Regions from separate parts of the Lysinibacillus sp. FSL K6-0057 genome, predicted to be linked through region 3. Evidence: riboswitches for the same ligand, from Rfam matches in the RefSeq annotation. Region 3 holds a riboswitch; each other region holds the start of a gene.
What was found. Region 3 has a riboswitch for thiamine pyrophosphate ahead of thiC (phosphomethylpyrimidine synthase ThiC). Riboswitches for the same ligand answer to the same signal wherever they lie in the genome.
Positions count from the first base shown of each region.

Region 1: it holds a riboswitch for thiamine pyrophosphate, as region 3 does, so the genes downstream of both, MHB40_RS12925 (ABC transporter substrate-binding protein) here and thiC (phosphomethylpyrimidine synthase ThiC) in region 3, are expected to answer to the same signal.
Region 2: it holds a riboswitch for thiamine pyrophosphate, as region 3 does, so the genes downstream of both, thiW (energy coupling factor transporter S component ThiW) here and thiC (phosphomethylpyrimidine synthase ThiC) in region 3, are expected to answer to the same signal.

Region 1 covers NZ_CP152047.1:2,632,120-2,642,858, forward strand. The annotation lists gene MHB40_RS12905 (TatD family hydrolase) at 1-623, opposite strand, end outside; gene MHB40_RS12910 (ABC transporter ATP-binding protein) at 613-1,362, opposite strand; gene MHB40_RS12915 (ABC transporter permease) at 1,337-2,110, opposite strand; gene MHB40_RS12920 (thiamine-binding protein) at 2,110-2,400, opposite strand; gene MHB40_RS12925 (ABC transporter substrate-binding protein) at 2,402-3,397, opposite strand; TPP riboswitch at 3,552-3,662, opposite strand; gene parC (DNA topoisomerase IV subunit A) at 3,783-6,221, opposite strand; gene parE (DNA topoisomerase IV subunit B) at 6,218-8,194, opposite strand; gene plsY (glycerol-3-phosphate 1-O-acyltransferase PlsY) at 8,753-9,355, shown strand; gene MHB40_RS12945 (HesB/YadR/YfhF family protein) at 9,375-9,665, shown strand; gene MHB40_RS12950 (spore germination protein) at 9,878-10,739, shown strand, end outside.
Region 2 covers NZ_CP152047.1:911,618-922,356, forward strand. The annotation lists gene MHB40_RS04225 (MoxR family ATPase) at 1-169, shown strand, start outside; gene MHB40_RS04230 (DUF58 domain-containing protein) at 166-1,041, shown strand; gene MHB40_RS04235 (BatA and WFA domain-containing protein) at 1,053-2,798, shown strand; gene MHB40_RS04240 (VWA domain-containing protein) at 2,782-5,379, shown strand; gene thiW (energy coupling factor transporter S component ThiW) at 5,872-6,372, opposite strand; TPP riboswitch at 6,467-6,574, opposite strand; gene MHB40_RS04250 (MFS transporter) at 6,641-7,837, opposite strand; gene MHB40_RS04255 (ABC transporter substrate-binding protein) at 8,446-9,519, opposite strand; gene MHB40_RS04260 (ABC transporter permease) at 9,516-10,313, opposite strand; gene MHB40_RS04265 (ABC transporter permease) at 10,310-10,739, opposite strand, start outside.
Region 3 covers NZ_CP152047.1:259,640-270,378, reverse strand. The annotation lists gene MHB40_RS01220 (helix-turn-helix domain-containing protein) at 1-405, shown strand, start outside; gene MHB40_RS01215 (catalase) at 703-2,208, shown strand; gene thiC (phosphomethylpyrimidine synthase ThiC) at 2,330-4,108, opposite strand; TPP riboswitch at 4,249-4,363, opposite strand; gene MHB40_RS01205 (AEC family transporter) at 4,433-5,362, opposite strand; gene MHB40_RS01200 (methyl-accepting chemotaxis protein) at 5,475-7,574, opposite strand; gene MHB40_RS01195 (S-layer protein) at 7,828-9,471, shown strand; gene tnpA (IS200/IS605 family transposase) at 9,620-10,093, opposite strand; gene MHB40_RS01185 (response regulator) at 10,376-10,739, opposite strand, start outside.

The sequences.
Region 1 (10,739 bases), 2.4 Mb from region 3:
GTAAACGGTCCTTCAAACGGCCAAGGACCATCCGTTTCCACCATCATCAGTTCAATCGGATAAGCATGAATTAACTGTTGAATCTCCTCTTCATACAAACAATCTGGCGTAATGGAAATAAAATAACCACGCTCGATCATGCGCTTCACAACAGCTTCATCTCCTTTAAACCAATGAAAATGAGCTTGACGCAGCTGATGCTTTTCCAGCAAATCACACACAACACTAGCGTCCTCATATACAGCGTGTAATACAATCGGCTTATCAAGTTCCTTCGCCAATACAACAAAACGCTCTAATAACGCCACATAAGGACGGTCATCAATCGCTTGCTCTTGCCTTAAATAATAAGGTAGACCCACCTCACCAATAGCAACCATCTCATCCTGATGCGTACGAATCCAATCGAATAAAGCTGCCTCATCGCTTGGACTTAGTAAAGGCTGTTCAGGATGGAAGCCAAAAGCAGCCTTTACTTGCTGATAGCTGTTCGATAAACGCAACGTTCTTTCACACGAGGATAGCTGCATGCTAATCGCAATCACAGCATCAACCTCTTCCAACAATAATGGAATTTCCTCATCGTTATACTGTTCCAAATGAATATGCGCATCAATCAACATACATATCACCCTTTTCTTCTTGTAAATACGTAAATAGCTGTTGCTTTAACGCTGTGAACGCTGCGGAATGTCGAATCTCCTCTTTCCGTGGTCTCTCAAAGGGCACGATGATTTCCTTTTTAACAGTTGCTGGACGTTTGGTTAAGACAAGTATACGATCCGCTAAAAAGAGAGCTTCCTCAATACTATGTGTAACAAATAGGATTGATTTACGATACTCTTCCCAGATGGATAAAAGCCATGCCTGCATTTCCAGTCTTGTAAATTCATCCAACGCAGAAAATGGTTCGTCTAAGCATAAAATCGGTTTATCACTAACCATTGCACGAATGAACGATACACGCTGCTGCATGCCTCCTGACAGTTCGTTCGGATAGGCATGGATAAAGGAGGCAAGACCAACCTTTTCTAGCCATTCCTTGGCACGTTCCACATCAGGTTTATGCTGTAATTCCTCTACAATCGTGACATTTTCTAAAATCGTACGCCAAGGTAATAGGCAAGGTTGCTGTGGCATATAGCCAATCGTTCCTCTTTTTTGCTGGATATCCTCTTCATTTAATAAAATGGCTCCTTGATCAATTGAAGAAACACCACCAATTAATTGAAAAAGTGTGCTCTTACCACTGCCTGAGGGACCCACAATGGCCACAAACTCACCATCCCTTACGTCAAATGAAAGTTGATCAAGGACTTTTAGTGCATCGAAGGATTTAGCGATGTTTTGAATGCTGAGCATGATAGCCTCTCCCCTTCACCATGAATTTTTCAATCAAACGAATACCGCTAAACAATAGTAAGCTCAAGAGAACAATCGCAAAAATTGCCACAAATACACGATCTGTTCGGAAGGAGGACTGAGCTAAGGTCATGTAAACACCAATACCCTTTTTTGCACCTAGCCACTCCGCAATCACAGCCCCCATCACACTATATGTAGCAGCAATTTTAACGCCTGAGAAAATGGCTGGATAGGCATGAGGCCATTCCAGCTTCCAAAAGGTTTGTGCCTTGGTAGCACCGATCATGGCAAAATAATGCTTTAATTCAGGGGCCGTTTGCCTAAATCCATCCATCGCTGCAATGACAATTGGGAAAAAGCACACGAGGCAAATAATAATGAGCTTCGGTAATAAGCCAAAGCCAAACCAAATAATAAGCAATGGTGCCAAGACAAGAATGGGAACATTTTGCGACATAATAAGAATTGGATAAAACAACTCCCGAATGAATGTAAAACGATGCAACACAATCGACACCGTTAGACCACAAGCAATGCCAATGGCCAGACCTAGTAAGGCTAATTGCACCGTAGCGAATACATGTGGTAGAAAGGTTTGATACGACTGAAAGGCTTCCCACAAAATACTACTTGGCGCAGGTAATAACCAATGTGGAACTTCAGCAAAATGCACGATTAGTTCCCATATGAATAAGAGGAAGGCGATAAAAATTATCGTCCTTCCCTTTTGCAATGCACGTTTCATTACTGATATTTCTCCGTTAATGTATCCATCGTAATACCCTTTGGCTGATATAAAATTTTCACTTGTGTAATAACATTAATGGCACCAAGCTCGATCATCTTCTCATTCATTTTTTCAATGATTTGGAGCAATGTAGAAAGCTCGCCTTCCATCGTTGTTTCCAATGGATGTACCTCATATTTCACGCCAGAAGCATCGATCACAGCAATCGCTGCATCCACATAAGGGATAACATCTTCATATTTCTCTGTCTTTGGTATGATTTGCACACTGATTAATGAATTTGCCATGTTAATTGGCCTCCTTTTTAGGTAAGAAATCATTTGTAAAGGCTTGTTTCGCATCAAACTCGCCCTCTAGTACATGATTGCTAGACATCCATTTTGCATAGTTTTCCCACACAGAAAGCTTTTGCTCTCCCCATTGCTTGGCATCATCCTGATATTTATCTGCCAGCCATTCCTGACTTTTATGCACTAGCTCTTTATCTAAATCAGGAGCCGCTTCGATTAACATATCAGCTGCTTCACTTGGGTTTTCTATTGCGTATTCATAGCCTTTTGATGTAGCTGCAACAAAGGCTTTGACAACATCAGGGTTGTCCTGTAGCATTTTTTCATTCGTAGCTAGAACAGGTGTATAGTAATCCAATTGATCACTATAATCCGTTAGATACAGCATATTAATCTTTTCCCCACGTAGCTCAGCTTCAATCCCAGTCCATGCATAATAAATCCAAGCAAAATCAATGTCTTTTTCCATCATTGTGAAGAAATCTAAATCCCCTGCATTGACGATATCTAACTTATTGATATCTGCCTTTTCTGTTTGCATTAATGATTGGAGAACGGCTTGCTCTAATGGCGCACCCCAACCACCATAAGTTTTACCTTCAAAATCCTTTGGCGATGTAATGCCTTTTGATGCAATAGAAGCAAAGCCAGATGTATTATGCTGAATAATCGCTGCGATAGAGACCAGCGGCACATCTTGTACACGCGCCTGTGTAATGCCTTCCTGATAGCTCACGCCAAACTCTGCCTTTCCAGAAGCAACAAGCTGATCTGCGCCCGCCTCACCAGGCATAATTATCTCAACATCTAAGCCCTGTTCCTCAAAATAACCGAGTTTTTTTGCGACATACAGACCTGTATGATTCGTATTCGGTGTCCAATCCAGTACCACAGACACCTTTTTCAGCTTGTCAGTTGCCTGCTTGTCCTCTTTTTCACTACAGCCCACTAAAGTCAAAAGTGCTGCCAATAGAATAAATAACCATTTTTTCATGCGAAAGCCTCCCAGTTTGTAATATGAAAGTGTTCATGAATGAATGTTGTCACCAGAAGAAAGCGTATACAAGGTTTTCAAACTACTGCCTGAAAACATAAAAAAACGCCTAGGATTCCTCCCAGACGTATTACAATCATTCTTCAAAACTTTGCTTTTTTGAATAGATGTTCCCTACGCTGGTACGAGCCAAATCAGGTTCAAAGGGTCAGCGTCTATCGGACACAATCTCAGCTAGCAACTACTAGCCCCCCTACATTCTTTCGCTATGAACTTTTCGATGATTATTATACCCATAGTTACACTTAAATGACAAGCTGCTATTTTTGAATAGCGATTGCATTCAAGACAAAAGCCCAGTTCTCCTAAGAGACTGGGCATGATATTAGCTAGGTTTCTGTTCTTTTTTGACTGTTAATACATGGGAAATCGCCCCATCTGTTGCAATATCCACTTTAAACGAACCGTTGGAATGGCGATCTGCACGAGACAATGCTTGTACAGCAATCACCTCTTGAACGCCTTTTTCGGTTTCAATCACAACCTGCTCCTCGTCTGTCGCTTGAATAACTGCCACAATTCGGTGAGGATTTGCTTTTAACTCTGTTAATACTTTTAGTCCACGTTTTGCACGACTTGCTACTTCAACTTCAGCGACATTCATTTTCTTCACGGCTCCACGCTGTGTCACAATCACTACATATTGTGTAACATCAGGCTGTAGCACATTGACACCAACTAAGGCTTCTCCATCTTTTAGCGTGATCCCTTTCACACCGCCTGTTTTCACACCTGTAACGGGTAGTTCCTCCATCGGGAAACGAATCGCATAGGCTGTATCCGTTGTTAGCATCAGTTCTACATCATCCGTCACAAACGATGCATAGATCATCGCATCACCAGCCTTGACGTTCATCGTTTTAATTGGCTTTGAATAACGTGTTACCGCATAGTCTGCGAGTGGTGAGCGCTTAATTTGACCATCTTTTGTGGCTGTGAAGACATACATATTTGGCTGTTCAAATGTTTCAAAGCCATAAACCGCAATAATCGATTCATCTTCCCCTGTTGGGACAATACTGGAAATATGCTGGCCCAGGTCCTTCCAGCGTATGTCAGGAAGCTCATGAACAGGCTGATAAATATAATTGCCACGATTTGTGAACAGTAATAGATGGTGCTGTGTATTTAAGTTTGCTTCATACAATAAATAATCCGAATCCTTCATGGCAAAATCTTGCCCATTTGAAGCGGCATGAGAACGTGTCGATGTACGTTTAATATAACCGTCCTTCGTCACTGTCACGACAACCTCTTCACTTGGCACAAGGACATCTAATGTAATTTTAATTTCTTCAATTTCCTGCTCAATCTTCGAGCGACGTGGCTCTGTAAAGCGTTTCTTAATGTCTAGCAACTCTTGTTTAATAACACGTACTAGCTTAGCTTCACTTTGTAAAATACCCTCAAGCTTTGCAATTAACTTATTTAACTCGTCCTGTTCCAGACGAAGCTCTGTAATATCCGTATTCGTTAAACGGTATAATTGTAGGCTCACAATGGCCTCTGCTTGTACCTCTGTAAAATCAAACTTCGCTTGTAAATTAAGCTTCGCATCCTTCTTATCATTAGAAGAACGAATCGTCGCAATCACTTCATCTAAAATGGAAAGGGCTTTAATTAAGCCTTCTACAATATGAGAACGGTCCTTTGCCTTTTGTAAATCGTAAATGGAGCGGTTTGTCACTACTTCTTTTTGATGGGCAATATACGCATCCAGCAATAATGGCAATGTCATCATCGTTGGGCGACGATTGTGGATGGCAATCATATTAAAATTATAAGCTACCTGTAAATCCGTTGTTTTAAACAAGTACTGTAAAATCCCTTGCCCTGGTACATCTTTTTTCAGCTCAATCACGACACGTAAGCCTGTACGGTCTGATTCATCTCGAATTTCCGCAATACCTTCTAGTCGTTTATCTACACGTTGCTCATCAATTTTTTTCACAAGATTCGCTTTATTTACATCGTATGGTAACTCCGTGATAACAATTTGCTCTTTACCACCCTTGATTGGTTCGACAACTGCTTGGGCTCGGACAATGATTTTGCCACGACCTGTTTCATACGCCTTTTTGATGCCATCCACACCTTGAATGATACCACCAGTTGGGAAATCTGGCCCTTTAATCACCGTCATCAATTCATCTACACTAACATTAGGCTTGTCTAAGCGCATCAACACAGCATCCAGTACTTCATCTAAGGCATGTGGCGGAATATCCGTCGCATAACCAGCGGAAATCCCTGTAGAGCCGTTGACTAATAGGTTTGGAAAACGTGCTGGTAAAACGGTTGGCTCCATATCCTGGTCATCAAAATTTGGCACAAACTCGACCGTTTTCTTGCCAATATCTCGTAGCATTTCAGCGGCAATAGCAGATAGTCTCGCCTCTGTATAACGCATCGCAGCTGGTGGATCGCCATCGACCGAGCCATTGTTCCCGTGCATCTCAATGAGCATATGACGTGCCTTCCAGTCCTGACTCATACGGACCATCGCCTCATACACAGAGCTATCGCCGTGCGGATGATAGTTACCGATTACGTTACCCACTGTTTTTGCGGATTTACGGAACGGTTTATCGTTTGTATTGCCTTCTGTAAACATCGCATATAAAATACGGCGCTGTACTGGTTTAAGACCGTCACGTGCATCAGGCAACGCGCGGTCTTGAATAATATATTTACTATAGCGACCAAAACGGTCACCCATCACTTCTTCTAACGGTAAATCTTGAAACTTTTCTGTACTACTCATGCTTGGTCCTCCTCTTGTTGGATGAATTCATTCTCTAAAATGTTAGAATCATCCTCCATACCGAAGTCTACATTGGCTTCGATCCACTTACGACGTGGTTCTACCTTATCGCCCATTAACGTCGTGACACGTCTCTCTGCACGTGCACCATCCTCGATTGTGACACGAATCAACGTCCGTGTTTCAGGGTTCATCGTTGTGTCCCATAGTTGGTCTGCATTCATCTCACCAAGACCTTTATAGCGCTGTAATATGTAACCCTTTCCAACCTTTTTGATGGCCTTTTGTAAATCACTTTCTGTCCAAGCATATTCAATGACTTCTTTTTTCCCAGTACCCCTCGAGACTTTATAAAGCGGCGGTAACGCGATATAGACTTTTCCTGCTTCAATCAGTGGACGCATATAACGATAGAAGAATGTTAATAGCAAGACTTGAATATGTGCCCCGTCCGTATCCGCATCGGTCATGATCACTACTTTATCGTAGGCGGAATCCTCCACCGCAAAATCCGTTCCAACACCTGCCCCAATCGCATGGATAATCGTTGAAATTTCTTCGTTTTTCATAATGTCCTGTAGCTTGGCTTTTTCTGTGTTGATTACTTTCCCGCGCAATGGCAGAATCGCTTGGAATGTACGATCACGGCCTTGTTTGGCAGAACCTCCTGCAGAATCACCCTCGACTAAATACAGCTCATTTTTTGACGCATTGCGTGACTGAGCTGGCGTTAATTTTCCTGATAGAATCGTACTACCCTTTTTGTTTTTCTTCCCATTTCGTGCATCCTCACGCGCTTTACGAGCCGCTTCACGTACTTGCTGCGCACGAATCGCTTTACGGACAAGGGAAGCCGATAACTCCGCATTTTCCTCTAGCACATACAAAATTTGCTCAGACACCACACTATCCACTGCAGAACGAGCCTCACTTGTACCAAGCTTGCCCTTTGTTTGACCTTCAAATTGTAGTAAGTGCTCTGGGATACGAACAGACACAATGGCCGCTAAGCCCTCACGAATATCTGTCCCCTCAAGGTTTTTATCCTTGTCCTTTAACAAGCCAATTTTTCTTGCATATTCATTAAAAACACGTGTCAATGCTGCTTTTGCACCCGTTTCATGTGTACCACCATCACGTGTACGAACATTATTAACAAATGATAAGATCGTTTCCGAATAACCATCGTTATACTGGAAAGCGAACTCTACTTCTATATCATCTTGTATACCTTCTACATATTTCACTGGATGAAGGACATCTTTTTCCTCATTCAAATACGCAACGAAAGCTTCAATGCCATTCTCATAAAAGAACACATCATTTTTGCCTTCCTCGCGCTCATCGATTAATTCAATTTTTAAACCCTTTAATAAAAAGGCTGATTCACGTAATCGTTCTGCTAACGTATCATAATTGAATTTTGTGACAGAGAAGATCGTTTCATCTGGTAGGAAATGGACAAGTGTTCCTGTTTGCTTGGTTTGACCAATATTTTCAAGCGTTGTGACAGGCTGTCCCCCGTGCTCAAAGCGCTGACGATATTTTTTGCCATCACGATGAATCGTCACCTCTAAAAATGTTGAGAGCGCATTCACAACAGAAGAACCAACACCATGTAAACCACCACTTGTTTTATAGCCACCTTGACCAAATTTACCGCCAGCGTGTAACACCGTAAAAATAATTTCTGGTGTCGGTTTGCCCATTTTATGCATACCGGTTGGCATCCCACGGCCAAAGTCGCGCACACTCATACTTTGATCTTTATGAATTGTGACAATAATATGAGATCCAAAGCCAGCCAGTGCTTCATCCACCGCATTATCTACGATTTCATACACAAGGTGATGAAGTCCACGGCCATCCGTCGAACCGATATACATGCCAGGTCGTTTGCGCACCGCTTCTAATCCTTCCAATACTTGTATAGCGTCATCATTATAGACGCTAGTTGACTGTTTATTCGTCAAAAAAATTCCCCTCCAAAAACAAACACATGTTCTATTTATGTTCTCATCCTAATAATAATAGCATTTCCTGTCAATAGCTAGCGACAGGTCCAATAATTTTAATAATTTGCTCACAGTTTTGATCATATTTCTAAATAGTAAACATCTTCAACAGTTGCTTAAAATTGGTATTTAAGCAAGACAGACTGCTTCTAGCTTCCATCAACATTGGACGCATCGAAGCCTATATAGTTGCAAAATAAATTTGTGTTGCTTGCAGATAGAAGCACTACTACGTACCTTGTGATGAAACTGGATAAAGTTAGACTTCTATTCTACCAAAGGAATGAGCGATTGACAAAATTGCCTTTTTGCCTATATTTTTAAAAAGGTTTTTTCACTTCGTACAAACTTATGTCTAAAAGCCTAGCCCTCGCTAATAGATTCTCTTTTGTATTGAATTCAAGGCTTCGTATGAAATCTCCTTCATATCATTGTAGATTAGCAAGAAAAAGTGTAAAATACTTGTTACAAACTATTAGTACCAAGTGATGGACTATGAATGAAAGGAGTCCAGCTATGATCAATGGACTTATTATTTTATGTGCTTATCTAATCGGCTCTATACCTTCTGGATTATGGATAGGCAAAATTTTTTATAATACCGATATTCGTGAACACGGGAGCGGTAATCTTGGTGCGACCAATACTTTTCGAACGTTAGGGAAGAAGGCAGGTATTGTTGTTACGGTGATGGATGTCTTAAAAGGGACAGCCGCTGTCTTACTCGTGACACTTCCCGTTTTCTCTGACAGTACACTTCATTCTTTATTACTTGGTCTTGTCGCTGTGATCGGTCATATGTTTCCGATCTTCGCCAACTTCCGAGGTGGGAAAGCCGTGGCAACTTCTGCGGGTGTATTATTAGGCTATTCTTGGCCTCTCTTTGTCCTACTATTTATTACCTTTATTGTGACATTAAAAATCACAAAAATCGTTAGCTTAACATCGATGATAGCCGCTTTAGTAGCGCTTATTTATGCAATCGTTTATTATTTTATTACAGGTGACTTTGCATTAGGCATCTTGGTAGCCTTTTTATTTACCTTTATTGTTTATCGCCACCGTGCCAATATTGCACGTATTAAAAACGGCACCGAACCAAAGGTAAAATGGCTGTAGGAAGAGAGGAGCATTTGAAATGAACATTGCATTGACAGATGAAGCCCTACAATGGTTCAAACATGAAATGGAAGTTGAACCTGGCGATACAATTCGCTTTTATGCACGCTACGGTGGCTCTAGTCCGTTTCATGAAGGCTTTTCACTCGGCATGACACGTGAGGAACCCATTGCCATAGGTGTGCAGACAGTAATAGATGACGTCATCTATTACATTGACGAGAAAGATCTTTGGTTCTTTAACGATCACAATTTACATGTTGACGTTGATACAAGTAAAGATGAATTACAATACGACTATCGTACATAAAACAAGTCTATCCTTTCAGCCCATGAAAGGATAGACTGTTTTTTTATTTAGTACAGAACAATTTTCCGAGACAACTTGAAAAACTCGCATACGATTGTTGCACAGTACGTGATTTAACCGCAATTAGCTAATTTTTCATCCCCTTTTCGTTTATCTCTCAAAAAAATTGTCCACTCTAATGATAATGAACGTCCATTTGAGGAGGAAAACATATGTCCATGTCCAACAATATCGAGACCTCCCCATCCCATACAACGAACGATTTGTTGTATACTTCCCTATCTAAAAATATAAAAATCATTCAACAGTCACTAGGGCATAGTAATGATATTATCATACGCGAAATTACGATTGGAGAAGCGGTTCCCCATAACCTCGCTATTATTTCCATCGATGGCTTATCGGATAAAACCACTATTTCTGATTCTGTTATCGATAAACTGATGGCAAATATTGAAGAAGAACAAGATATTGAGATAACAACGATTAACCAATATGTACGGAATTCCTATCTAACGGTAGGCGATGTGACGAATATCGAGCATTTTACAACACTTTACAATGCTATCCTCAATGGTGAAACGGTTATTTTATTAGACGGTTTTGCTGAGGGGATTGTGACAAGTACCAGAAGTGCCAAGGATCGAGCTGTCACAGAGCCATCGACTGAATCTGTTATTCGTGGACCGAGGGAATCCTTTACCGAAACCATACGTACCAATACTGCGCTCATCCGTCGCAAAATAAAAAGTCCCAATCTCTGGATAAAGTCACGCGTTATCGGTGATGTGACACAAACAGATGTGGCGGTGATGTATATAAATGGCATCGCCAGTGACAAAATTGTCGCAGAGGTATTAGCTCGATTAGACCGCATTAATATCGACGGCATACTGGAAAGCGGCTATATAGAGGATTTTATTCAGGATTCAAAAAATTCTATGTTTCCAACCATCTACAACTCCGAACGTCCTGATGTCATCGCAGGTGAATTATTAGATGGCAAAGTGGCGATTCTCGTTGATGGCACACCTTTTGTTTTAGTTGTACCAGCGTTATTTACATCCTTTTTAC
Region 2 (10,739 bases), 650 kb from region 3:
TCTAATGAATGGACGTTTCCATGTTTCTGTAGCGGATATTAAGTCTGTTGCAAAGCCCGTTTTACGTCATCGAATGCTGTTGAATTATGAAGGGGAGGCTTCAGGAAAAACAGCAGATGATGTGATTGATGTTATTTTAGAAAAGGTTCAGCAAGGTGTTGGCAAGTGACAGCCAAATACTTATTGCCCGAAGACTGGTTAGCAAAAATCAGTCGCTTTCAAGTAGCGACGGCCTCCAAACTACGCGGGCAACATAAGGGCTCGCATCGTTCACAACGCTTCGGGGCCTCCCTTGATTTCTCGGATTTTCGAGAATACCATTTAGGAGATGATGTACGCCAAGTAGATTGGAACGTCTTTGCTCGTACAGATAAATACTTTATTAAAAGGTTTTTAGACGAGCAAGAGATGCGTGTACATATTTTACTAGATGCTACCAAATCAATGGGGGATCATGCTAAGTGGCTATTTGCTCGTCAAATCGTAGCCTCCCTCGGTTTAATGGTATTAGGTCGAGATGACCGTTTATCCTTTTCTATTGTTCAAGATGAAGTGAAACCACCCTTTAGACGGAAAGGTGCCATGTATCGCCGAGCTTTTTTGCAGGTAGTAACAGATATAGAGGAAGCTAATTACTCTAATCGTTTTGCCCAGAGTGCACTAAATGCTTTGCCTAAAGATAGTACCGTATTATTCATCGTAACAGATGGATTAGAGCCAATTGAGGAATGGGAACAGCTATTGAAAAGGCTACCACGCTATGCTGGGGATGTTCGCATTTTGCAAATTGTGACGCAAGAAGAGCTGTCACCAAATTATTCGGGTGATGTACGCCTGCTTGACCGTGAAACAGGTAATGATGTGAATGTGACGATGTCCTCTAAAGTACTAGAGACCTATCATGTAAGACGCTTATTACATGAAGAAGAATTTGAAGCCATTTGCCGTCGCTTTGGTGTTCGAAAATTACAATTGAAAGTGGAAGATGGATTGCAACATGCAATTTTCCAGCAATTATTAAAAGCACATTGGATTAGGTGAGGTGAGCCGTATTGGGCTTTAGTCAAATTATATTTAGCTGGACGGCCATCATCCCGGTCATTGTCCTACTCTATTATTTCTTTCGAAAAAAATATACAGAGCAAACTGTTTCTTCGACACTTTTTTGGTCGGAGATTATGCAGGAAACGCGTGTATCGCCTTATTTAAAGCATTTACAAAAAAATGCCCTACTATATTTACAGCTACTAGCGTTGCTACTACTTGTATTGGCACTGATGAATCCATATGTAAAGAAATCAACCATTGTGGGTGCACAAACCATATTTATTGTAGATACTTCAGCTACAATGTTGGCAGGCAAGAGTCAATCAACCTTTGACACACATAAACAGGAAATGCTGACCTTGATGGATGAGCTGAATGGTCGACCTGTTACATTGATTACAACTGGCGCCGCTCCAAAAGCTGTTTTACAGCAAGAAACAAACATGAATGAAATAAAAAAAGCTATTCAAGATTTACAAGTAGCCTATGAAACTGCTGAAATGAATAAGGCGCTGGATGTAGCACAGGCATTTGTGGGCGACACACCGACTTCTATCTATGTTTTTACAGATACACTTGATAAAAAGCAATTACCGATGGACAAGGATTCTGTGAAATGGCTAGTAAGAGGTGCTACAAAAGACTTAACAAATATCGCTATCACCCGCTTTGCTGCTACGACAGATGGACAAGCTACGCTGGCACTTGTACAGCTCCATAATGATACAAATACCGAGCAAAAGGTAACACTCGCATTGCAAAATGCAGAGGGCGAGGAGCTGGTAGCAGAAAGTGTCGTTGTGCCTCCAAATGAAGCCATTACGAAAACATTCAAAGATTTGCCTTTAGCAAAATCGATGACAGCTACTATTGATGCAAAAGATGATTATGCTGTAGACAATCAACAAACCGTTTTACTACAAACAACTACTTCTAAAATTGTTGTTGATCAAGGTATGCATCAATTGATACAAAAAGGTTTTCAAACGGTCAGTAATGGGGTAAAAATCGTTCCGTCATTACAAGTAGCTGACAATCAGGATGCTACAGTAATCACAAACCAAACAGCCTTATTAGAAAAGATGGACAAACCCCTTGTATTATTTGGTCGTGACGATGCAGAAAAAGTAGAAGCAAATGGCTTGGTAAGCACTAGAAGTGATGCATTGTTTGCTTTTAGCGAACTAAAGGATGTTTATGTTAGTGCTGTTTATCCAGGCTTTGCGGACTATGAAACGATTGCTTCTGTTGGAGAAGAGCCGTTCATCCAACGCTCCCCTAAAGGAGATATCGTTGTTTTAGCGGATATTGCCGATACAGATTGGCCATTACATCCATCATTCCCGCTATTTCTATGGAGTACTGAGCAGCAGCTAACAGAAACAGTTGGTTCACTTGGGATTTTTTCACCGAATGAACAGCGTGCAGTAGCTTTAGCGCAAGGAGAGTGGAATGTTTATTCGCAAGAAGACGAGTTTCTCTCGACTGTTACGAAGGGCATGCTAACTGCACCAAAACAACCAGGCATTTATATGGTACGTTCAAATAATGAAGAAAAACAATTGATAGTGCAATTGCAAGCCCAAGAACGTGTCATTGAACAAGGAACAAGCTTTACATTAGGTGATATCTCAGATAATGGGAAAGAAGAAGTATCGATGACCTCTTTCGTACCTTGGCTAATTGTGATTATTTTATTATTACTTGTTTCAGAGTGGGAGGTGCAACGACGTCGTGGATTTACGAATTGATATGCCATTAGTATTGTTGCTACTCCTTCCATTGTTCTTGTATTTTGGATGGACTTATTTTCGTGAACGGCAGCGACTCAAAAAAAGTCATATTGTTGTACTTGCTATTCGCATAGTAGCAGTAAGTTGTTTAGTTTTTGCACTTGCAGGACCATATCTATTATTACCAATAAAAGAAGAACAAATCGTCTATTTAGTTGACCGTTCTGCTTCCATGAATGGCACAGAAGATGAAATGGTTCAGTTTATACAGGAGAGCCTACAATCAAAAAAAGAACCACAGCTTGCAGGCATTTATTCATTTTCCTCCACTTTACAAACAGAAGCCATTTTGTCTAAAACTTTAAAGGAAGTACCAAAACTTACAGAAATTAAAGCAACCGATCAAACAAATATTGAACAAAGTCTCCAGCTTGCAGCAGGTATTATCGATCCGAAAAAAGCAACTCGTCTTGTGCTATTAACAGATGGTAATGAGACAAAAGGCGATGCTTTAGAATTTGCCACGAAGCTGAAAGGCTCCAATATTAGTGTGGATGTTAGACCTTTTAGTCAACCAGTTGTCAATGATGTGTCACTAAAAAGCTTTGTATCCCCTCAGGTTGCTTATGTGGGAGAGCAGCAACAATTAGTGACGGAAATTCATGCAACGACTGCAGGCCAAGGAGAGCTGTTATTATATGAAAATGATGAGCTTATTCATCGAGAGGCAGTTGAGCTGACTGAAGGCACGAATGTGTTTACCTATAAACATGCAGCGACAGCTGAAGGACTTGTAAAATATGAGGCAGTTGTTCAAGTTGGTCAGGATGCTATTTTTGAAAACAATAAGTTAACTAGTGTCACAATGGTACAAAGTGAACCACATTTACTAATCGTTAATGGTTATGAAACAGCTTCACCTATCGCAGCAGCACTTGGCAGTCAATCTATTGCCTATGATGTTGTCAATCCTCAAAGTCTACCAAATGAACTGTCCAGCTATTTGCAGTATAATGCTATTATTTTCGACAATGTGCCAGGTCATTTAGTCGGTGAGGCAAAAATGAGTGTTATTGAGCAAGCAGTCAAAAACTTTGGTGTTGGTTTTACCATGGTTGGAGGAGAAAATAGTTTTGGTCTAGGCGGCTATTTTAAAACACCGATTGAAACCTTATTGCCAGTGGAAATGGAAATTAAGGGCAAAGAGCAATTACCTTCCTTAGGGTTAGTGATTGTACTTGACCGTTCTGGTAGTATGCAAGGCTCGAAGCTAGAGCTTGCTAAAGAAGCAGCAGCACGTTCTGTTGAGATGTTGCGAGATGAGGATACATTGGGATTTATTGCCTTTGATGATCGTCCTTGGGAGATTATAGAGACAGGACCTCTTAGCAGTAAAGAAGAGGCAGTGGATACTATTTTATCCGTAACACCTGGTGGTGGAACGGAAATTTACAGTTCATTAGCTAAAGCCTATGAAAATCTAGCTGATTTAAAACTGCAACGTAAGCATATTATTCTCTTAACAGATGGGCAATCACAGTCAGGAAATTACGAGGATCTAATTGCTGAAGGAAAAGAAAACGGTATAACTTTATCGACAGTAGCGATTGGACAAGATGCCGATGCGAACTTATTAGAAGCGCTTAGTGACATGGGCAGTGGCCGTTTCTATGATGTCATAGATGAGCAAACGATTCCTTCTATTTTATCTCGTGAAACAGCTATGATTTCTCGCACTTACATTGAGGATAATCCATTCTATCCCGCGATTTATAATGCAGCAGGATGGAATTCGCTGTTTGCCAATGGTGTCCCACAAATGAATGCTTACATTGGTACAACGGCAAAACAGGGGACTACTGTTGTGGCAGAAAGCGAGAAGGAAGATCCTGTGTTAGCGCAGTGGCAATACGGTCTCGGTAAAACTTTTGCCTTTACATCTGATTCAACGGGTAAATGGACAGGAGATTGGGCAAGATGGCAGGATTGGGGAACATTCTGGCAAACACTTATTTCACAAATGCTACCAAGCTATAATGATGTGGCCTATGATGTAAGATTGGAAGCAGATGGTTCCTTTATGATTACCGACCCTACAAATGAAGCTGCATTTTTAGATATTGTAGCAGTTAATGAAGCTGGGGAAGAGCTAGAAACACAACTTGAAACCATTTCGGCCTCCCAAGTTCGAGCTGTAGTACAAGCCGAACCTGGATTAATATTCTTCCGTGTAGCAGATGAAAAGCAGGCCATTTATCAAGCAGGACTAAGTGTTCCTTATAGTGCCGAATACGAACTACTTCCTGTCAATGATCAACTGATAGAAGAGTTAACTCAACAAACAGGAGGCGCAGTTTTAAAGGAACCACAAGATGTATTCCGAGACTTTACAACAAAAGGAGCGGATCGACAAAATATTGCTACATGGCTTCTCTTAGCAAGTATGCTTTTATTCTTTATGGATATTACCATAAGACGTTTTGGATGGAACTTCCTAACGAATGCGAAGAAGAAAGAACCGCTGGTTGAGGAAAAACCTATACAGGCAGAAGACACAAATGTGGCACAGTTATTAAAAGGTATGAAAAAACGATCTTAATATAGTGGAAGCAGTGCAAAATATTAGATTTTGCACTGCTTTTTTGTATTGTTTGAATAGAGAGTTGTCCCCTTTGTAGAGAGTGGCAAGATGATCTAAAAAGTGGGAGCTTTGCTCATAAAGAGATAGAAAGCGCTCTAAGTTGAGTCAATGCCGCTCGTAAGGAGAAGGAAGGTGCTCTAAATAGAGCCGCAGCCGCTCGTAAGGAGAAGGAAGGCGCTCTAAATTGAGTCGCAGCCGCTCGTAAGGAGATGAAAGACGCTCTAAATAGAGCCGCAGCCGCTCCTAAGGAGAAGAAAAGCGCTCTAAGTTGAGTCCCTGCCGCTCCTAAAGAGAAGAAAGGCGCTCTAAATTGAGTCGCAGCCGCTCCTAAGGAGGTGGAAGGCGCTCTAAGTAGAGTCGCAGCCGCTCATAAGGAGACAGAAAGCGCTCCAACCAAGGCCATCGCCGCTCATAGAAGGAAGAAAAGCGCTCCAATCTTGGCCACCCCCCTCAATAAAGAGAAGAATTAAACCCCTTTACTAGCTCCGTTTTACGCAAGCTGCTAGCAACCATAACACCTAGAATGGCGCCGATTGTACTTGATGTTAAAAAGGCAGGTAGGAAGAAGAATGCTGCTACAGATGTTCCCATGAATAATTTTGCATAAGGTACGGCAATAAGTGAAGCAAGAATGCCAGTTCCCACAACTTCTCCGATACCAGCTAACCACATTTTATTGCTATATTTATAGGCAAGGGCCGCACAGAACGCGCCAATGACACTACCAGGGATAGCTAATAGAGAGCCTGTTCCGGTAAGAATTCGAATGACGGCAGTGACAAAGGCAACTATTACTGTTGGTACGGGTCCAAGTATAATGGCTCCTATCACATTAATAGCATGCTGAACGGGGTAAGCACGTGCGATTCCTGTTGGGATAGATACGAAGGTAGAGCCTGCAACAGCAATAGCTACTAATAAAGCCATGACTGTTAATTTACGAATTGACATAAAGTTCACTCCTTTTGATAAAGTTCGTGAGGAAAAATAAAAAGGCCGCCCCCTTTAAACAATAGGAAGCGGCCTTGCGTGTATCTAGTGACAACAGCAAGTAGCGCCACTTCCCTCCGCTAGTGTGAACTAGATCAGGTTCAAAGGGTCCGTATATTACCATATACGTCTCAGCCTTTTAAAGACTCCCCTAGTGGTTAAAATCATTCAATTTCGTTGACCAACATTAATGTAACATACTGCTAAAAATAGTCAATGATTTTTCAGACTATTTTGTATCGGGATGCATTAAATGAGGTGCTTTTTTCAATGTCCAGATGAGTGCAAGGAAGAAGCAAGCTAATAATATGATCGATCCGAAAATATATGGACTATTCATATTCCAGTCAAATAATAAACCAGCCAAAGCGGGTCCAATCATATTACCAAGACTCATATAGGCATTATTCAAGCCCGCAGCGAATCCTTGTTCTTTCTCTGCAAGCTTTGAGATGAGTGTATTAACAGCTGGACGAATTAATGTCGTTGCTGTAGAGAAAATCGTTGCTACAACTAATATAAGGGCAAAGCCAGAAACAAATAATATGAAGAAAATAGCAACAGATGCAATAAATAAATTGACAAGGACTACCTTCATTTCACCGAAGCGATTGAATAGTGGTGTAATAATAAACATTTGTACAACTACCCCAAAAGCACCACCGACAACTAATATAATTGCTATGTCCACAGGTGTGTAATTAAACTTTTCTGTCACAAATAATGACAATGTCGTTTGGAAGTTTGCAATTCCGAATGAGAACACCAGCATAATGATAAGCATTACAAAATAAGGCATATGTATGGAACGAGCCATTTGCTTCGCCAGATTGTCTTGCTTTTGCTTCTTTTGTGCAGTGTTTGGTTTGGTAGATGGTAATAAAAAGTAAGATAAAATAGAAGCTAGGATGGCTGCAGCTCCAGCAGTGTAAAATGGAAAATGTAAGCTAACCTTTGCTAAGAAACCACCGATTCCTGGCCCTATCATAAAACCAAGAGACATGGCAGCACCCAACATCCCCATCCCTTTCCCGCGTTCTTCATAGGTTGTGACGTCAGCGACAAAAGCCATAATAGGAGGTGCGACAAAAGCGGAACCTAGGCCACCTAAAAAGCGTGCTAAAAAGAGCATCCATACATCTGTAGCAAGGCCAAAACCGATTTGTGCAAGACCTGTCACGATGAGACCGAAAATAATTAAATTTTTTCGACCGTACTGATCGGAAAGGTTCCCAGCAATAGGAGAAAATACGAATTGAGCTAAGGCGAACGTTGCAATTAGCATACCTAGAACTTGTCCTGCTGCACCAAATATTTTTAAATACTCCGGCATGACAGGAATAATTATGCCAATACTCCCCATTGCGATAAACATATTAAACATTAAAATATACAAAGCCGCCTTATTGGACTTCTGCTGGGTCATCGAATGAACCCCCTTTTTTTGTAATCAAATATAGTACAGTCTATCATAAAGAATTATTGCTTGGCTAATAGTTAAGATTGTAGAACTGGTTCTATATTTAGAATGGTTTTCCACAAAAGTTTTCGTCCGGGCATCTACGAATTGCGAAATAATCCATTTTTGTAATAAAAATGGATGAAAATGAAGCTGTAGAATGGGAGATGGAAAATTTGCAGCTCCAAAGTTGCAACAACAATGAATGGACTTCGCTTATGTAGAGATAATTAAAAAAAATTATGAGTTAGTCTGTAATGACATAAAGGTTGGCTATAAATCCTAGCGATGATATAGCGGCATCAGAAATACTGAGTGAAGGTTATGTAATATAAAAAGTACACTTTCATGGCTTGTTTTTCGATAAAACAATATAAAGTTGTGCATGATAGATGACAATATCTAGATGCAAAGCTACTCCATAACAAATGATGTAGGAATCCTCGAAATCCAGATAAATTATTTTCTAAATATAATAATGCAAATAATCCATTGTAAAGGTTCTTATTTAATAGAAAGTTAGATAAGCAGAAAAAAACTAGCGAATGGGTGTGAAAACCAATTCGCTAGTTTAATTATCGAATACTCATTTTAAATTCTAAAAATAATTCATTGTATTTCCCTAAGTAATCTGGTCCTAAGTTTTTGTAGACCTCTAATGTATCGCGTTGTTCTTCAGAAGGATAGTAGCGTTCGTCAGAAACAACTTCTTCGTCCATTAAGTCCATAGCTGCAATATTAGGTGTTGAGTAGCCTACAAAATCGGCATTTTGAGCACCAGATTCAGCACTTAGCATAAAATTGATAAAGGCATGGGCACCATCGATATTTTTCGATGTTTTTGGGATGACCATGTTATCAAACCATAAGTTTGAGCCTTCCTCAGGTACTGCAAAGTCTAGCTCTTCATTTTCATACATCATGTCTGCTGCTTGCCCAGACCAAGTAAGGGCTACAGTTGCCTCATTATTGATCATTAATGGCGTAATTTCATCTCCAATGATAGCTTTCACATTTGGTGCGAGTGTGATTAATTTATCAGTAGCTTCACGTAGTTCTTGATCATCTAGTGAATTCAGAGAATGTCCAAGACTGTTTAAGCCCATTCCAATGACTTCACGAGCACCATCCACTAAAAACACTTTTCGTTTTAAGGAAGGGTCCCATAAATCGTCCCAAGTAGAGAAGTCTAAGTCTCCAACAAGGCTTGGATTGTAAACTATACCTACAGTTCCCCAAAAATAAGGGACAGAATATTTATTGTTATCATCGAAAGGTAAATCTAAAAAGTAAGGATCGATATTTTTTAAATTAGGGATCTTCGTTTTATCTAAAGGAATCAATAAATTTTCTTCCTTCATTTTTTCAATCATATACTCAGAAGGCACAGCAATATCGTAAGCTGTTCCACCTTGCTGAATCTTTGTCATCATGGCTTCATTGGAATCGAATGTTTCATAGATGACATGAATGCCTGTTTCTTTTTCAAATGCTTTTAACAAATCGGGATCAATATATTCTCCCCAGTTAAAGATGGTTAACGTGTCTTTTCCACTTTTACCGCCGCCTGCACTTAAGGCGTCAGCCGCATAGAATAAAAGGGCTGAAACGACAAGGATGGCGATGGTAGCTTGAATTAATGACTTCATCGTTGCCCCTCCATTCTTTTACTCGTACGACTTGTAATGAAATAATAACCAACAACAACTAAAACCGTAACAAAGAATACTAATCCAGAAATCGCATTCACCGTTAGAGAAATTCCTGCTCGGGCCATTGAATAGATTTCTACGGATAAGGTACTGAAGCCATTACCTGTTACGAAGAACGTCACGGCAAAATCATCTAATGAATACGTAAGGGCAAGGAAGAAGCCTGCAAAAATACCTGGCTGAATATAAGGAAGAATGACACGCATCATAACGTCCTTTTTCGTTGCCCCTAAATCTAATGCTGCATCGATTAATGAGTTATTCATTTCTAGTAGTTTGGGTAAAACCATTAGTACAACAATTGGTACACTAAATGCGACATGAGCTAATAACACAGATGCAAAGCCCAGTTTAATGCCAACCATTGTAAATAAAATTAAGAAGCTTGCCCCGATGATAACGTCTGGACTGACGATTAAGACATTGTTTAAGGATAGTAAAGTATTACGCATTTTTGAATCCTTAACCGTCACAATACCAATTGCTCCTAGCGTACCAATAATAGTAGAAATGAGAGCAGAAAGTAATGCCACGATGACCGTATTTATTAATATAACAAGAAGACGTGAATCTTCGAAAACGGCTTGATAATGTTCTAAAGTAAAGGATTCAAAATTATTCATGGAACCGCCACTATTGAACGAGTAAAAGATTAAATAGAGGATTGGTGCATAGAGAACGATAAAGACAATTGTTAAATAAACTTTGGCTGATGCAGATAGTTTGTTCATCGTACGCGACCTCCTTTATCCTTTTGTCCCGTAATTAGCATAATAATCACCATGAATAAGATTAAGAATACAGCAATAGTGGAACCCATGCCCCAGTTTTGTGTCACAAGGAATTGCTGTTCAATCGCTGTACCTAGAGTAATGACACGGTTCCCCGCAATTAAGCGAGTAATCATGAAAAGGGATAGTGCTGGGATAAAGACAACTTGAATTCCAGACTTAACGCCATCCATTGTCAAGGGTAAAACAACGCGACGGAAGGTTGTAAAAGCCGAAGCACCTAAATCACGTGCTGCATAAATGAGCGTTGGGTTTAATCGATCTAAAGAGTTGAAAATCGGTAAAATCATAAATGGAATAAAAATATAGACCGATACAAAGACAAAGCTAATATCAGTAAAGAGCATTTGCTTTGGATCGAAGCCA
Region 3 (10,739 bases):
CATCCTATATTTTATACGATTCTCAATGGGATTATTTCTTTTACACAGACATTAATTGAATTAGCAAGGGAAGCTCGAATGGAGAAGCGAGCCGATTATGTTGAACTAGCTTTAGAAATAATTGATCAACACTTTAAAGATAGCGCATTGTCTCTTCCCTTTGTCGCTCATAAGCTCGGAATAAGCCCCAATTATTTAAGTACAATTTTTTCAAAGAAGCAAGGCTTGCCATTTCAGCGCTATTTACAGCAAGTAAGAATTCATCATGCCACAAAAATGCTGCTAGAAACAGATTTCGCAATTAGTGAAATCGCTCATTTAAACGGTTTTGATGATCCAAATTATTTCATAAAATTATTTAAGCAACAAATTGGTATTACACCTAACCGATATAGAAAAAATTAAAAGTTTGATTAAAATAATTTTCATTTAGTTGATTTTATTTTCAATAAAGATTTGTTCGATGAAGTCATTATCTTGAACTTTGCCTTACAATTGTTTTTAAAATTGAGATTTGAAAAGATAAATTAAAGTTAAAAACTATGTATAATCCGCATGTCTAGCGCATATATTTATAGTTTATACTTAAATATAAAAATTCTTTAACGATAATTATTACAATGTACTAGCAATTCTATTTTATATTTGTTATAGTTATAGATGAAGAGTTTGACTCACATTTTTTTCAGGAGGTAAACTAATATGACAAACGCAAATGATCGTAGCCGTCGTTTTACAACAGCAGGTGGTGCTCCAGTAGTAAGTAACCATGACTCTATGTCAGCAGGTCCACGCGGCCCTCTTTTACTTCAAGATGTATGGTTAGTTGAAAAATTAGCAAATTTCAACCGTGAAGTAATTCCAGAACGTCGTATGCACGCAAAAGGCTCAGGTGCATTTGGTACTTTTACTGTAACGCATGATATTTCACAATATACAAAAGCGAAAATCTTCTCAGAGATTGGCAAGAAAACAGAAATGTTCGCACGTTTCTCTACAGTTGCTGGTGAGCGTGGCGCAGCAGATGCTGAGCGAGATATTCGTGGCTTTGCCCTTAAATTCTATACAGAAGAAGGGAACTGGGATTTAGTAGGGAATAATACACCTGTATTCTTCTTCCGTGACCCATTACACTTTACAGATTTAAACCACGTGGTAAAACGTGACCCACGTACAAATATGAAAAATGCCAACTCTAACTGGGATTTCTGGACTTCATTACCTGAAGCACTTCATCAAGTGACAATTGTTATGTCTGACCGTGGTATTCCAGCTGGTTACCGCAATATGCACGGTTTTGGATCTCATACGTATAGCTTTATCAATGCTGATAATGAGCGCGTTTGGGTTAAGTTCCACTTCCGTACAGAGCAAGGCATTAAAAACTTAACTGGTGCCGAGGCGAATGAGATTATTGGTCAAGACCGTGAATCTTCACAACGTGATTTATATGAAGCAATCGAAAAAGGCGATTTCCCTAAATGGAAAATGTATATTCAGGTTATGACAGAGGAGCAAGCTCGTGAGCTACCATACAACCCATTCGATTTAACAAAAGTATGGTATAAAAAAGATTTCCCATTAATTCCTGTAGGTGAGTTTGAGTTAAATAAAAACCCGGACAACTACTTTGCAGAAGTGGAACAAGCTGCATTTGCACCATCTAACATTGTTCCTGGCATCAGCTTCTCACCAGATAAAATGTTACAAGGTCGTATTTTTGCCTATGCGGATGCACAACGCTACCGTTTAGGAGTAAACCACTATATGCTTCCTGTCAACGCACCAAAATGCCCATTCCGTACTTTCCACCGCGATGGAGCAATGCGCTTTGACGGCAACCTTGGTTCAACATTAGGCTATGAACCAAATAGCTATGGTGAATGGGAGCATAACTTAGACCATAAAGAGCCTGAATTACGCATTGATGGTCATGCAGGTATTCATGACTTCCGTGAAGACGATAATAATTACTTTGAACAACCAGGTAAACTATTCCGTCTATTGACTGCGGAAGAGCAACAACGCCTATTTGAAAATACAGCGAATGATATGGCTTCTGTTGAAGAATTCATCAAGCGTCGTCACATCCTTCACTGCTATCTAGCTGATCCAGCATATGGTGAAGGTGTTGCAAAAGCGATGGGTCTTTCATTAGAAGGTATGGACCTTACAAACCCATATGTAAAACAACCAACAAACGTTTAATATTCCACTTATTATTGATATCCAAATCCAACTTTTACTCCATGTGAATCCATCATTCACATGGAGTTTTTTGATTAAGAAAAGGCCTATGTCTATAATTTGACATAAGCCTTTTCTTTCATTATTGGTAAATTTGACTACCTGCTTTTTTAAACTCCTCCGCCTTATCCTTCATACCTTGATGGATCGCTTCAGTAGTATTTAAATCCTTTTCTTTAGCATAATTACGGATATCCTGTGAAATTCTCATACTACAGAATTTAGGACCGCACATAGAACAAAAGTGAGCTGTTTTTGCTCCCTCTGCTGGCAGTGTCTCATCATGATATTCCACTGCGCGTTCTGGATCTAATGACAGATTGAATTGATCACGCCAACGGAATTCAAAACGTGCTTTAGACAGTGCATCGTCTCGTTGTTGTGCACCAGGATGCCCTTTTGCTAAATCAGCAGCATGTGCAGCAATTTTATAAGTAATAACGCCCACGCGAACGTCCTCACGATTCGGTAAGCCAAGATGCTCTTTCGGTGTCACATAACAAAGCATCGCTGTACCAAACCAGCCAATCATCGCTGCACCAATGGCTGAGGTAATATGATCATAACCCGGAGCAATATCTGTTGTTAGTGGGCCTAATGTATAGAAGGGCGCTTCCTTACAAACCTCTAATTGCTTATCCATATTTTCTTTAATGAGATGCATCGGTACATGACCTGGCCCTTCAACCATCACCTGAACATCATGCTTCCAAGCAATTTGCGTTAGTTCACCTAGTGTTTCAAGCTCTGCAAATTGTGCCTCGTCATTGGCATCTGCAATTGAGCCTGGACGTAAACCATCACCTAAGGAAAAAGCAACATCATAAGCTTTCATAATTTCACAGATTTCATCAAAGTGTGTATAAAGGAAATTCTCTTGATGATGATATAAACACCACTGTGCCATTATAGAACCCCCACGAGATACAATGCCTGTTACACGATTTACCGTAAGTGGTACATAGCGTAAAAGGACACCTGCATGAATAGTGAAATAATCAACACCCTGCTCGGCTTGCTCGATGAGGGTATCACGATATACCTCCCATGTTAAATCCTCTGCTATGCCATTCACTTTCTCTAAAGCCTGATAAATTGGCACAGTTCCCACTGGCACTGCAGCATTTCGAATAATCCATTCTCTCGTTGTATGAATATGCTTACCTGTTGAAAGATCCATAATGTTATCTGCACCCCATCGAGTTGCCCACGTCATTTTCTCAACTTCTTCTGCAATGGACGAAGATACCGCCGAATTCCCAATGTTTGCATTGATTTTCACATGGAAATTACGGCCAATAATCATTGGCTCTGCCTCAGGGTGATTAATATTAGAAGGCATAATAGCTCGCCCTGCTGCAATTTCTGAACGAACAAATTCAGGGTCCATATTTTCACGGATGGCTACGAACTCCATTTCAGGTGTTATAATGCCATTTCGCGCATAATGAAGCTGTGTTACATTTTTACCTTTTTTAGCACGTAAAGGCTTTCTTGCTAATTCAGGAAAGACATTTTCATGATTACGCGGGTCATCTGCACGACGAAAACCATTATCCTCTGGTTTAATGGAGCGCCCCTCATATTCTTCTACATCGCCCCGCTCTTGAATCCATGAACTTCGTAAGGCAGGTAAACCTTTCGTAATATCTACTTGGTAGGCTGGATCTGTATAGGGCCCACTCGTATCATATACTCGAATAGGTGCATTTTCTTCATCCCCAAAGCTACCTGTTGTGGGACTTAATGCGATTTCACGCATAGGTACTAAAATATCGGGGCGCGATCCTTCCAAATACACTTTTTTGCTTCCTTCAAAGCTGGACATAATCGTAATATTCTTTTCACTAACTACTGACATGAGCTACTTCTCTCCCTTAAATGTATTTTGATACAAGGACCGAATCTAGCTCACCCCAACAATCAAATAAATAAAAGCCGAATCCAAAATAATTATTTGGATCCGGCCATGAATGTAAAGGTCTATTAATTGCATACTCTGCAATAGCTTCTTAACTTTCCCACGCTGGTATGAGCCAGATCAGGTCCAAAGGGTCAAGAAACCTCTAAGCGTTTCTCTCTCAGCCTGACTCATCAGACTCCCCTAGTTAATACTATTTAGTTTGATGCTAGTGTAGCAGATATTACTAAGAGATGGAAGTTATATTTTTTATCTTTCAACTAACTAGGTAAATAATACTTCTGCAAAATAAATCACAATTGTTACGGTTATACAGCTCACAATAGTTGAAAATAAAACAGCTTGCGCGGCTGTTGCTGATTCTACATCATATTCCAATGCTAGACTAGAACTATTACGAGATGTTGGAAAGGCACTGGCTATAAACAGTGATTGTGCGACGACTCCATCTAATCCCAATACATAAATAATGACTAATGCAACAGCTGGTCCAATAATTAATCGTGTAAAACAGCTGACAAAGACCGTTTTATTAAACATTGATTTGATCTCAAGTTGTGACAATTGCGCACCCAAGGTAATTAATGCCACAGCAATAAATCCATCTGCCACATGCTCTACCGGTATTTTGATAAACTGCGGTATACCAATATCAAAATAGTTCATAGCAACGCCTATAATCAGTGCATGAATAATGGGCATTTTAAAGAAATCTTTGATGATTGTCATACCCGACTTCGTAGAGGAAATTAAATTGTACAAACCATATGTATAAGTAGTCATATTTTGAAAGATTACAAGCATGACCTGAATGGCTACGCCAATAGGTTGCGTAGCAAAAATCATTTGAGCCACTGGAATACCGTAATTGCCAGAATTAATAAGCACCACACTATTTTTAAAGACTGCTGCCTCTGTTTTGGCTAAACCTAGCCCTTTCGCCATCAAATGACTGAGTATCATTTGACTACCGATAAAGAGCACAATAAATAATCCGACTTCTCCCAGAACAGATAATTCTACATGTGTTTCATATAAATTTACAAAAACAGCCGCTGGCATAAAGCAATATGTAATAAGCTGAGACAATGCTTTTAAGTTAAAGCGAAATTTCTTTTGTAGTATAGCGCCTATTACAAGTAACACTAAAATAGGTACAACAATTTGAAAGAAAATCATTCCGAGATACATCATATCAATGTCCCCCTTCCAGTGTTAATAGTAGTGCTGAATTCTTTTTAGGTCAATTTCTCTTACTTTCACAATAAAAGAAAGACTGCCTCTATATTGAAGGCAGCCTTTCCTTTTAAGCAAGCTTAAATCGATTTACAACTTCTTGTAGCTCATTTGAAATATCGTTCATACTTTGAATAGACTCTGCTACTTTTTGTAATTCTGCTTGTTGATCCATCGCAGAAGCACTTACTTGTTCTGCAGAAGCTGCTGTTTGCTCTGAAATAGCCGAAATACTTTGGATGGACATGATTGCCTGATTTTTATGCTCTAACATACTAGATAGTTTATTCATTAATTCACTAATAGAATTCGCAATTGAACCTGACAAGTCACTGCTATCTTTAAATGCTAGTTGCGTGCTTTGTACTGACTCATTTTGAGCGTGCATTAAATCTGCATTAGATGCAATGACTGCAACCGTTTGCTGAGAATTTTCAAGAATGCTTTCTACTGTACTCTTAATAATTTCTGTTTCATTCTTAGATTGTTCCGCCAGCTTTCTAACTTCCTCTGCAACTACCGCAAATCCTTTACCATGTTCACCAGCACGTGCAGCCTCAATACTTGCGTTTAAAGCTAGCAGATTAGTCTGCTCGGTAACGCTCTGGATTGAAGCAATAATCTGATTAATATTCGCAATATTAGAGGCCAATGATTCCATTTGCTGCTGGATACGCCCATTCATCTCATTTGTCTCCATATTACGCTCCCGTAAGCTTTCAACTTCATGCAATCCTTTTTCTGTCGTTACACCTGTTTTATGAGATAGCTCATCCATTTCGTTGGAAAGAGCCGTAATGGCATCAATTTGATCAGATAAATCCATCATTCGATAATTTGTTTCTTCTGTATCCTCTGATTGCTTCGAAGCTCCTTGTGCAATTTCATTGATAGCTACAGAAACCTCCTGACTAGAAGCAACTACTTCATTAAACGCCTCATGTACCTGATTAGAAGATTGGTTCAATAACATCGTAGAATTAAGCACGGATTGAATCGCACTATTGGTTTTATCTAGCATATTATTATAAGCAATCGCCACTGCACCAATTTCATCAGACTTAATATATTTCTCTTCTACCTTTTGTGTTAAATCTCCCTCAGCTGCAGTTTCAATCGATGCACGTAAAAATTTAAGTGGCTTTAACTGTTTATAGATGAATAACACACTTGCTGCTGTCATCAAAACAACCATAATAATAGAAGCAATAATCGTAAATACAAATACATGATTATATGTCTCTAGAATCTTTGATTCAGCTAGCACGACTTGAACAGTCCATGTTTCGTCAATATCCTCTAAAATCATTGGAGCAAAAACATTATATGCTTTTTCCTTCAGCTGATTAGAATCAACGTATATACTTGTTAGCTCACCATTTTCCATTGTCTTACTAATACTTGTCCAAGTAGGATCCTCTTGCATATTGCGCCCAACTAGCTCTTCACCAAAACTGTTAGCTGTTAGCACACCTTTATTGGTAATAATTGCTGCGTAACCGCCTTCTGGGGCATTCGATTTTGTTAAATCATTTAAAAAATCTATCGATACATCCGCTGTCAATACACCGAAAAATGTTCCAGAAGCATTGATTAATGGCACCGAAATGGTTGTCATTAAAACGCTTTGTCCGTTTACATTATACTCATAGGGCTCCGTCAAAACTGCACGTCTCTCTTCTTTTGGTACCCAATACCATTCAGAAACACTCTTATCATCAATACCTTCGATTAGAGCAGCCGTGATATCATTTCCGTTTTTACTTAAATAAGGCATAAAGCGCTTTTTAGTATCTATTAAAGCTGCCTCAGTTGGTTCTAGAATAATAGAATCTTGCTCAAATATTGCTCCTACCCCAAGAATGTCATTATTGTTAGCTAAATTATTTTCCATTATGTCTATGACACCTTTGGTAGACAACGTATTATTCTTCTCCAGGCTTTCTATGATACGCTTTGTTGTTTGTAATGTCGTATTGGCTTTCTTAAAGCGTTCACTCATAATAGCGGCAGAAGATTCAGCTGTTTGCAATGTTCCATGCTCTGCGTCTTCAACACTTTGCTTTTTTATAATAATCCCTGTTGTTACTGTATAGGATAAAAATAAAATAAGAAATAATCCTATTATTAGGGAAGAAAGTTTTAAGGCAATTCCTCTTGATTTTTTCATAACTAACACCCCACTTTTATACTAATAATAATGGATGGATGATTGTATCACAATAAAATAATTAGCGAATAAAGTAGAAAATTTACAGAATTATAGAGAAAAATACCGATGCTTCATCAATCATTTATTTTTCAATACAAAGGACTAATGACTTATTTGAATTGAGATTCATAGTAAAACATCCTCTTCGAATTCTAAATTATAGAAGAATATGATATATTAACTATTAAATAGAATGATTGGAGTGACTTACATGAAAAATAAAGCGCTATCAACATTAATGGCCACGGCTATTACAGCGACACTAGTATTACCAATGTCTACTGCAAATGCCGCATCATCTCAAATTCAATCAAATTTATATGAGACACAGGTAGCAGCAGCAAAAAAGGTGATAGGTGAATCCGTAACTATCAAAAACATTACAAAAGATACTGTAATAACATCTAATGGTACATTTAGAATTCATTCGGCATTAAAGCCCCTATTTAATACTTCAAATAAAACAGCTTTAACAAATGCCCGAGCTACTATTGTAGTGAAAAATGGTCAAATTACCGACGTTACCGCATTAATATTAAACAAAGCAGGTACAAGCAAAAAATCTGTCTATTTTGATGGAGGTGACGCACAAATCTCTGGAGATCTTACAGTAAATGCAGACTATGTAAAGATTCAAGATGTTAGTGTGGATGGTCAGCTTATCATTACAAACAGAGTAAAAAAAGCCGTTACACTCGATGAAGTAGCAGTAGATGAAACAATTACACTAAAACCAATTGTAACGAAAAAAGTAAGTTGGCTATACGTTACTTTAATCGATATGAAATCATCAAACATCAATTTGGAACGTACGAAAGTCAATGTATCTTCTGACCAAACTCTTTCCAAAGTAGATGTAGTAGGTAAAGTTGCATCTTTTGAAGCTATGTCTAATATAGAAAAGCTTACAATTGATGTGGCGAAAGATTTCAACCTTTATGGTGAGGGTAAAATTGAGCAAATCGTTGTAAAAGGCGGTACTAAAGTAGCTTTAGATTCAGGACATCTTGTAAACAATGTACAAGTAGACGATAGTCGTGTCTCCGTAACGCTCCCTGTAATTGATAAAAAAGAACTCAATACACTAATCGCATCCCCACCATATGTACAAGTATCAGTAAACGGCTATGATATTTTAAATACGGATAAATGGACAACACAAGCAGACCGCACAGTGTTTGATTCTGCTGTAGCAAGTGCAAGAGTCATAGCAAATAATTCAAATGCCTCACAAGAACAAGTGAAGAATGCCATTAATCAGTATAAAAATGCACTAGCAGTCTACCAAGCTGCTCAGAAGAGTGGTACAAAATATGGTTATGGCGATAAAGCTTCACTACAATCTTTAATTAATTCTGTTCAATATGTTACGGTTTCTTGGGACGGATCAAATGTACCTTATAATTCTCCTTGGACTACACAAGCAGAAAGAAACGCAATCGAATCTGCTGTTTCTTCTGCACAGTTAATTGTCAATAATTATTATGCGACTCAAACTGATATTGCCAACGCGACCAATAATTTAAACAATGCTATTCGAACTTATAAAAATGCTTATAAGTATGGCACAAATGGTGGCTATAATGTCGATAAATCTTATTTAGAGTCACTTATCACTTCAGCCTATAATGACCTTGTTTCAATTTCGTACAATGGCGATGGCAGTGATGTACCTTATTATTCAAAATGGACTTCACAAAATGAGTGGATCTATATAAATAACTATATTGAACAAGCGAAATCAATTGTAAACAATTATTACGCAACTCAACTCGAAGTCGTAAATGCTTATAATAATTTAAACGGCGCAATGAGCTATTACAACTCTGCTAAGCGTGATGGTTTATTACACTAAAAGAAGAGGCTGGGACAATCAGAACCACCAGTATAACTGGTGGTTTGCTCTGCGCGTGAAACGCTGGGGTACTGGCCCATGTCTAAAGACATTCTGAATGGTCCGTCAACCGCACTCCGTTTTCACACAAACCGCTAAAGCGGCTTACTTATTTTTTCTTTCTCTTGATTTCTTCTCCTGTGAATGGGTCAATGAATTCTTTCATCGTCATTTGATCTTGCAGGATATCTTCTTGTAATTGATTTTTTATATACTCCTGTATCTTTTTCTTATTTCGGCCGACTGTATCCACATAGTATCCTCGACACCAGAATTGACGATTACCGTATTTATACTTTAAATTTGCATGTCGGTCGAAAATCATTAGACTACTCTTCCCTTTTAAATAACCCATGAACGCAGATACACTCAATTTCGGAGGAATACTTACCAACATATGAATATGGTCAGGACAGGCTGTTGCCTCTATGATTTCTACATCTTTTCTTTCACATAATTGGCGCAATATTCTTCCAACATCTGCTTTAATTTGACCATAAATAATCTGCCTTCTATACTTTGGCGCAAAGACGATATGATACTTACAATTCCACGTTGTATGTGCTAAACTTTTATTATCCATTTATGGTGGCTCCTTTCGTACGAAGTCGGTTGACTAGACCTGACTTTATTGTACGTTTGGAGTTTTTTTATTGTCCATAGCTAAAAGCTTTCCGGAACCCCCTGCATAGCAGGGGGTTTTCAAAGCACACAAAAAGAAAAAATGTTAGACCAAGATATAATTGGTCTAACATTTTTTTGATTTAGGAAGGCATATTTAACTTCTTAAAGTGAAAAAGCTAATATCCATTTTTATTGTTTTTCAATATAATCGAGTTCTGTCCCAGCCTCTTAAAAATTTTGACTAGTTAAAAGCATCTACATGAGACATGGTATTTGTCTGTTTCCAGCTTCGATACCAATCCTCAATCTCCTCACTTGGTTCCACTGCCAAATGCTCTTGAAGCATCTTTTTTAATAGCCAGTATTGCTCCTCAACAGCGGCTGTATTATTAAGTAGATCGTAAAGCTTCATTAAAGTAAAATAGTTCTCCTCTGCATCAGAGAATAGTGCTTGCACTTTTTCCTGCACCTTTATGGCAGCAATGTAACTTTCATTTCTTATGTAAAACTCGCTTAGTTGCTGAGCATGATGCAACCACAGTCTCCTTAAGCGTTCTCTTTCACTTTCCGCCCATAAATAATCACAATCTCCTAAATAATCACCC